2 regions of the Methylobacterium sp. PvR107 genome follow, and region 1 is predicted to be linked to the other one. Evidence: predicted binding sites of a transcription regulator. Region 1 holds the regulator's gene; the other holds the start of a gene.
The links. The regulator PhoB, encoded in region 1, activates phosphate uptake and scavenging genes when phosphate is short. The targets are predictions, from matches to a motif close to TGTCATNNANCTGTCAT.
Positions count from the first base shown of each region.

Region 1 (3,408 bases):
GCGAATCCGGAAGCGCCCGCAGCACGGGCGAACGCACCCGATTTCGACGCGCTGACGCTCGCGACCGCGGCGGCCTTCGCCTTCCTCGGCGGACTGATCCTCAACCTGATGCCCTGTGTCTTCCCGGTCCTGTCGATCAAGGTTCTCGGCCTGATCCGGCATGCCGGCGAGAGCCCGGGCCGCCTCCGCCTCCATGGGCTGGCCTACACCGCCGGAGTGCTGGCAAGCTTCCTGGGCCTCGCAGGTGTCCTGATTGCCCTGAAGGGCGGCGGCGCGGCGATCGGCTGGGGCTTCCAGCTGCAATCGCCGATCGTGGTGGCGGGGCTGGCCTATCTGCTGTTTGCGATGGGCCTCAGCCTGTCGGGAGTCGTCCATGTCGGCGGCCGGCTTGCCGGCCTCGGCGACGGGCTCGCCCGGCGCGCGGGCCTGAGCGGCTCGTTCTTCACGGGCGTGCTCGCGACGCTCGTGGCCACGCCCTGCACGGCGCCGTTCATGGGCTCGGCGGTGGGCTTCGCGCTGACCCAGAGCGCCGGCGTGGCGTTCGCGGTGTTCGCGAGCCTCGGCCTCGGACTCGCCCTGCCCTTCCTGGCGCTGACCCTCTGGCCGCCGGCCCTGCGGGCGCTGCCGCGGCCCGGCGCCTGGATGGAGATCCTCAAGCAGATCCTGGCCTTCCCGGTCTACGCGACCGTGGCTTGGCTGATCTGGGTGCTGGCGCAGCAGGTCGATCCGCGCGGGCTGCTGGCAGCGCTGATCGGGCTGGTGCTGGTCGCCTTCGCCGCCTGGGCGTGGGAGCGCGGACGTGCCGCCGCACCCCGTGCCGGTCGGATCGCCCAGGCCGCCGCAATCCTCGCGATCATCGCCGTCGCGGCCCTTGCGGTGACCCTCCCGCAGGACCGCCCGGTCCCGTCGGCGCAGGCCGCCGCCGACGGGATCGAGCCGTTCACGCAGGCGCGCCTCGACTCGCTGGTGAGTGCCCGCCGCCCGGTCTTCATCGACATGACGGCGGCGTGGTGCATCACCTGTGCGGTGAACGAGGCGACCTCGCTCAACACCAAGGCCGTGCGGGCCGCGATGGCCGAGCGCGGCGTGACCTACATGAAGGGCGACTGGACCAACCAGAATCCCGAGATCACCCGCCTGTTGGAGAAGTACGGGCGCAGCGGCGTGCCGCTCTACCTTCTCTATGCCGGCACCGGAGAGCCCCAGGTTCTCCCGCAAATCCTCACGGAAGGGACGGTTCTGGCGGCGCTGGACGCGGTTCCGGCCGCGTCCGGCCGGAGTGCGGCGCTGGCACGCTAAGATCTTTAGGGGGCTCGGCGCTCGAGCATCGATGCGCCCGTCCCGCCGTCTGCGCGAGCGGAACAATCGAGCCGCGCCACGCTCACCGGCGTCCCGCTGCCCTGGGTCACTTCGCTGAGCGCATGATGACGGCGGGCCGAATGCTGTTCCTTTCGGACAAGCCCGTGCGGCTGCCTCAGGCTTCGAGCGAGAACGTCTCGTCGAAGGCGTAGCCCGAGCCGCGGACCGTGCGGATCGGGTCGGTCTGGCGCGGGCCGTTGAGCGCCTTGCGCAGGCGCCCGACATGCACGTCCACGGTGCGCTCGTCGATATAGACGTCGTGGCCCCAGACCCCGTCGAGGAGCTGCTCGCGGGAGAAGACCCGGCCTGGAGCCAGCATCAGGAATTCCAGCAGCCGGAACTCGGTCGGGCCGAGATGCAACTCCTCGCCCCCGCGGCGGACGCGGTGACCGGTGCGGTCGAGTTCGAGATCGCCGGCGGCCAGCCGATCCGAGCTATGGGCGGGCTTGGCCCGGCGCAGCAGCGCACGGATCCGGGCGAGCAGCTCCGGCACGGAGAACGGCTTGACGATGTAATCGTCGGCGCCGGTGCCGAGACCGCGGATCCGGTCGCCCTCTTCGCCGCGGGCGGTGAGCATGATCACCGGCAGCCGCTCGGTCTCCCGGCGCGCCCGGATCCTGCGGCAGAGCTCGATTCCCGAGAGGCCCGGCAGCATCCAGTCGAGCAGGACGAGATCGGGGATCCGCTCGGCCAGGAGCAGCTCCGCATCGTCGCCGCGCGCCGCCGAGTCAACGAGGAAGCCCTCGGCCTCAAGGTTGTAGCGCAGCAGCGTGGTCAGCGCCTCCTCGTCCTCAACGATCAGGACTTGCATGCTCACGTTCGAAGACCCGTTCCCAAGGCGGCGCCATACGGCCTGCCGATGTCCCGACTCTCATCGGAGCGCGCGTGCAGGCCGAGGATGCGGGAGGCGCCGCTCAGCCTCAACCCGCACCCTCCGATTCTCCGACGGTACCCCGCTGGGGGGCGCAGGCCGGGCGTGAATCGGGGACGGCTCGCCTACGGAGCCTGCACCCCGTCCACGGTCGCGTAGTTCGACGCGTCGTTCTTTGGCCGATCACCCGCTAGCGTCTCGCCGGTGGCGAGATAGTGGATCGTCTCGGCGATGTTGGTGGTGTGGTCGCCGATGCGCTCGACGTTCTTGGCGCAGAACAGCAGATGCGTGCAGAATGAGATGTTACGCGGATCCTCCATCATGTAGGTCAGGAGCTCGCGGAACAGCGAATTGTACAGGGCGTCGATCTCACCGTCGCGCTCCCAGACATCGTGGGCCGATTCGATATCGCGGCTCGCATAGGCGTCGAGCACATCCTTGAGCTGGCCTTCGGCGAGGTCGCTCATGTGGCGCACGCCGAGCACGATCTTCTGGGCCGGCGCCTGATCGGAGATCGCGACAACCCGCTTGGCCACGTTCTTGGCGAGGTCGCCGATCCGCTCGAGGTCGCCGGAGACGCGGATCGCCGAGATGGTCTCGCGCAGATCGATGGCCAGGGGCTGGCGCCGGGCGATCAGCAGAACCGCGCGCTCCTCGATGTCCCGCTGCAGCGCGTCGAGGCGCTTGTCGGCGAGGATCACCGCCTGGGCGAGTGTGTCGTCCCGGCGCACGAGGGCATCGGTCGCCTCCGCGGTCATCTTCTCGGCCACGCCGCCCATCTCCGAGATCGAGCGACGCAGGTTCTCCAGGTCGGTGTCATAGGAGGAGACGATATGGCCGGGCATGATGGATCCTTCGATGGAGTCCCGGGGACGGCCCTCCGGGGGGCTTGCGGGATCCGCCGGCCCGCTCGGGACGCGAAGCGGCGGACCCGCGACCGGAGCTCTCCGGCAGACTAGCCGAACCGGCCGGTGATGTAGTCCTGCGTGCGCCGTTCCGTCGGGTTCATGAACATCCGGTTGGTCGGACCGAACTCGACGAGCTGACCCAGATACATGAAGGCGGTGAACTGCGAGATGCGCGCCGCCTGCTGCATGTTGTGGGTGACGATCACGATGGTGAACTCGTCGCGCAGCTGCTCGATCAGCTCCTCGATGCGGCCGGTCGAGATCGGGTCG
Region 1 is NZ_JAFIBW010000001.1:1,029,655-1,033,062, forward strand. Features, by position in the region: gene JOE48_RS04715 (protein-disulfide reductase DsbD) at 1-1,299, shown strand, start outside; gene phoB (phosphate regulon transcriptional regulator PhoB) at 1,475-2,170, opposite strand; gene phoU (phosphate signaling complex protein PhoU) at 2,356-3,075, opposite strand; gene pstB (phosphate ABC transporter ATP-binding protein PstB) at 3,186-3,408, opposite strand, start outside.

Region 2 (3,408 bases), 3.4 Mb from region 1:
GACGTGGAACCCGTTCGGCGTGCCGTCACGGCTGTCGGCCGAGGGAATGCCGGTGCGAGTGTCGGGTCCGCTCCACCAGGAACCGGACACCGCCGTCAGCACGTGATGATGATGGCGGTCGGCGAGGTAATGGTGCTCGGTGGTGTGGGTGTGGCCCGCCAGGCTCAGCACCCTGCGCCCGGCGAGAAGATCGAGGAGCGCGTCGCGGTCGACGGTCGTGCTGCGAGGATCGTCCGGCGCGGTGTCGGTGTGCAGGGGGATATGCGTCGCGAGCACGATGAGGTCGTCCCGCGGGATCTCGGCCAGAAGGTTGCGCAGGAAGGTCAGGCCGCGCGCGCCGATCTCGCCCCGGTAAGTGTTGGCGCCGACCGGAACCGGGGGCCCGAGCCACACGACGTTGTCGAGCATCACGAACCAGGCCCGGCCGTGCCGGAACGCGTAGCTCGGCGCACCGAAGACCCGCTTCCAGGTCTCCCGGCTGTGGCGGGCATCCGGGGCCTGCATGTTGAGGTCGTGGTTGCCCGGCAGGCTGTACCAGGGCAGCCCGATCCGGCCGACGAGGCGGTTCGACCGGCCGTAGAGCGACAGATCGTCGAACAGCACATCGCCGGTGGTCAGACCGAAGGCCGCGGGAATCGCCATCGCCCGGGCGATCGCCGTGTCCCGCACATGATCGAGCTCGAGCCGGGTCTCGGGCTGGGGATCGGTGAACAGGAGGACGTCGAAGTCGTCCGGCTCCTCGACGCGGGCGAGCACGAAGTCGATCGAGGCCGGCAGCGGCCCGGTGGGTGCGAGCCCCCGATAGCGCAGGTCGAGCGCGGCGGGCGTCCCGCCCGGCTGGTGGATGTACGAATGGCGCGGGACGTTGTCGGCATCGCGCGGCAGCGCATAGCCTGGCGGCTTGATCACGAAGACCGCACCGTCGCCCGGCATCGGCAGGCGGTAGCGCCCGGCATCGTCGGTGCGGACGACGTCCTGGCCATTGGAGAGGAGCACGCCCGGCAGCGGCCTCCGGTCTGCGCCGGACCCACCGGCCGCGTAGACGAAACCCGTAGCCTCTGCGCTCCCCTGCGCCGCGGCACCACCGGCGACGAGCCCCAGAGCCGCGGCGGCGACGAGGGTCTCCCGGCGGCTGAGGAAGCCGTCACCGGGTTTAGGGTCACGCGACATGGGCGGCTCCTGCACGGGTCCGCCACGGACAAGCAGATGCGTTTGACCGATGCATGACAGCAGCCCCGAAACGCGCGCGGCCCGCATCCTGCTCGAGGATACGGGCCGCGGCCTGTCGGTATCGGGTTCGACGAGTTCCGCGTCGCGCGGGACGCTTACTCCTCGTCGCCGGGCTCGAAGGATTGCGGCATCGACTCGGCGCTGGCGACCGGCGTCGGGGCGCCGATGGTCGAGGGCACGTTCACGCCGTCACGCTTGTAGATGTCGTCACGGAACTGCACGAGTCCATCCGGGGTCGACCAAGCGGTGATGTAGGTCCAGTAGACCGGCACCGGCTGGGCGATGTTCGCATCGACGCGCTTGCCGCTCTCGATCGCCTCCTCGACCTTCTGGCGATCCCAGCCGGGCGTGTCCTTCAAGAGCCACGTGATGTACTCGCGCACGTTCTGGACGCGCACGCAGCCCGACGAGATGAAGCGGAAATCGTCGCCGAACACGCCCTTGGTGTTCGTGTCATGCATGAACACGCCGTAAGGGTTCGGGATGTTGATGCGGACGATGCCCATCGAGTTGAAGTCGGCGCCCGAATCCTGCCGGTAGGTGAAGCGGGTGCCCTCGTCGGAGAACCAGTTGACCGACTTCGGCGAGACCTCCTGACCGTTCGACAGGATGCGGATCCGGTTGTCGGTGAGGTAGTTCGGATCCTTCTGCATCTTCGGGATCAGGTCCTTCTTCACGATGGAAGCCGGGACCGTCCAGGTCGGGTTGAAGTTGATCTGGGTCGCCTTCGTGTTCATGATCGGCGACTGCCGGTCGATCTTGCCCACACCCGCAGCGTGGAGCGTCACGACCTGACCGTTCTCGACGGTCTCGACCAGGGCCGCCGGGATGTTGGTGATCACGAAGCGCCGGCCCAGATCGCCCGAGTAGGAGCGCAGGCGCACGACGTTGGTCTCGAGCTGGCGCAGACGGACATCGGCCGGGACGTTCATCGCCTGCTGCGTGGCGAGGCTCATCGTGCCGGTCTGGCTGAGGCCATGGCGGGCCTGGAAGCGCTTCACGCCGGCCGCGACATAGGAATCGTACACGCCAGAACCGCCGGCCGCCGGATCGATGTCACCGGTGACGATCAAGCGCTGGCGGACGGCGGCGACGGCTGGGCCGCGCGAGCCGATCCGCAGGTGCTCGGCACCGGAAACCTGCTTCCAGCCGCCGCGGCCGACGATGTCCTTGTAGCGCTCGACCATCTGCTCGGTGGCCGAGACGGTCTGCGGCGAGAGGATCGGCACCGTCGCGCGCTGCACCTGCATCGCCGCGGGCGAGGCATAGTCCTGCGCCCATTCGGCCTGGGCGTAGCTGCCCTGGTCGCGGGCTTCGGCGGCACCGATGCCCAGCGCGCCGAGGGCGGCGACACTGAGGAGGGTGGTGAACCGGTTTTGTGCCTTCATGCGCATCGGTCGCTGGCTCTGGTCCGGAGTACGTCAGAATGTGGCGGGAGCGGATTGTCTCGGACGCCACGGTGTCGGTCTGACGTTAAGAACCCTTATCGAAGGGGCCGGAATGTGGCATCGCGGTGCGCTAGCGCACGCGGCGCCCGGGTGCGGCGCGCTGGCAACAGCCAAGGCCATACCGGTGTGGCAGTGATGCCATAGGCGTCCGGACCGGACGACGCGCGGGAGCAGCATGACAGCGGGCCTGTCCCCCACGGATCGACGCGACCGACCTTCGGCCGCTGCCCTGCGGGCGGCGATCGCCGTGCTGGCGCTCTACGCCTTCGTGCTCCAGGCTTTCCTCGGTGGGCTGATGCCGCTCCCGGCCGCGGCCGAGGGACTTTGCGCCCAGCATGCCGCGAGCGACGCGGCACCCGACAAAGCCCTGCCGCACGGTCACGGCGCTTGCTGCACGGCCGCGCAGGCCACCACCACGGCGCTTCCGGGGCGAGCGGCTTCGGCCGTCATCGTGTGGCGGACCGCGGCAGCCTCGCGCCCGGCCTGGGCGATGACCGATGGACCGCGCGCCCGTGCCCCGCCCGGCGGCATCGCGTCACCGCGAGGTCCCCCCGCCGCCTGAGCGATCTCCACCCTCGGATCTCTCAGGACGGATGCATTCCCATGAAGACCTTTGTCTCGGCCGCCCTTGGCCTCGGCCTGCTCGCCTCCGCGGCACAGGCCCACGCGGTGCTGGAGCGCAAGCAGGCGAGCCCCGGCGCGTCGTATCGCGGCGTCGTCCAGATCATGC
Region 2 is NZ_JAFIBW010000001.1:4,431,312-4,434,719, reverse strand. Features, by position in the region: gene JOE48_RS20895 (calcineurin-like phosphoesterase family protein) at 1-1,170, opposite strand, end outside; gene JOE48_RS20890 (murein L,D-transpeptidase) at 1,326-2,624, opposite strand; gene JOE48_RS20885 (hypothetical protein) at 2,854-3,240, shown strand; gene JOE48_RS20880 (DUF1775 domain-containing protein) at 3,282-3,408, shown strand, end outside.
Region 2: a site for PhoB is predicted at 1,213-1,229, ahead of JOE48_RS20895 (calcineurin-like phosphoesterase family protein). Genes of this name have one in related genera too.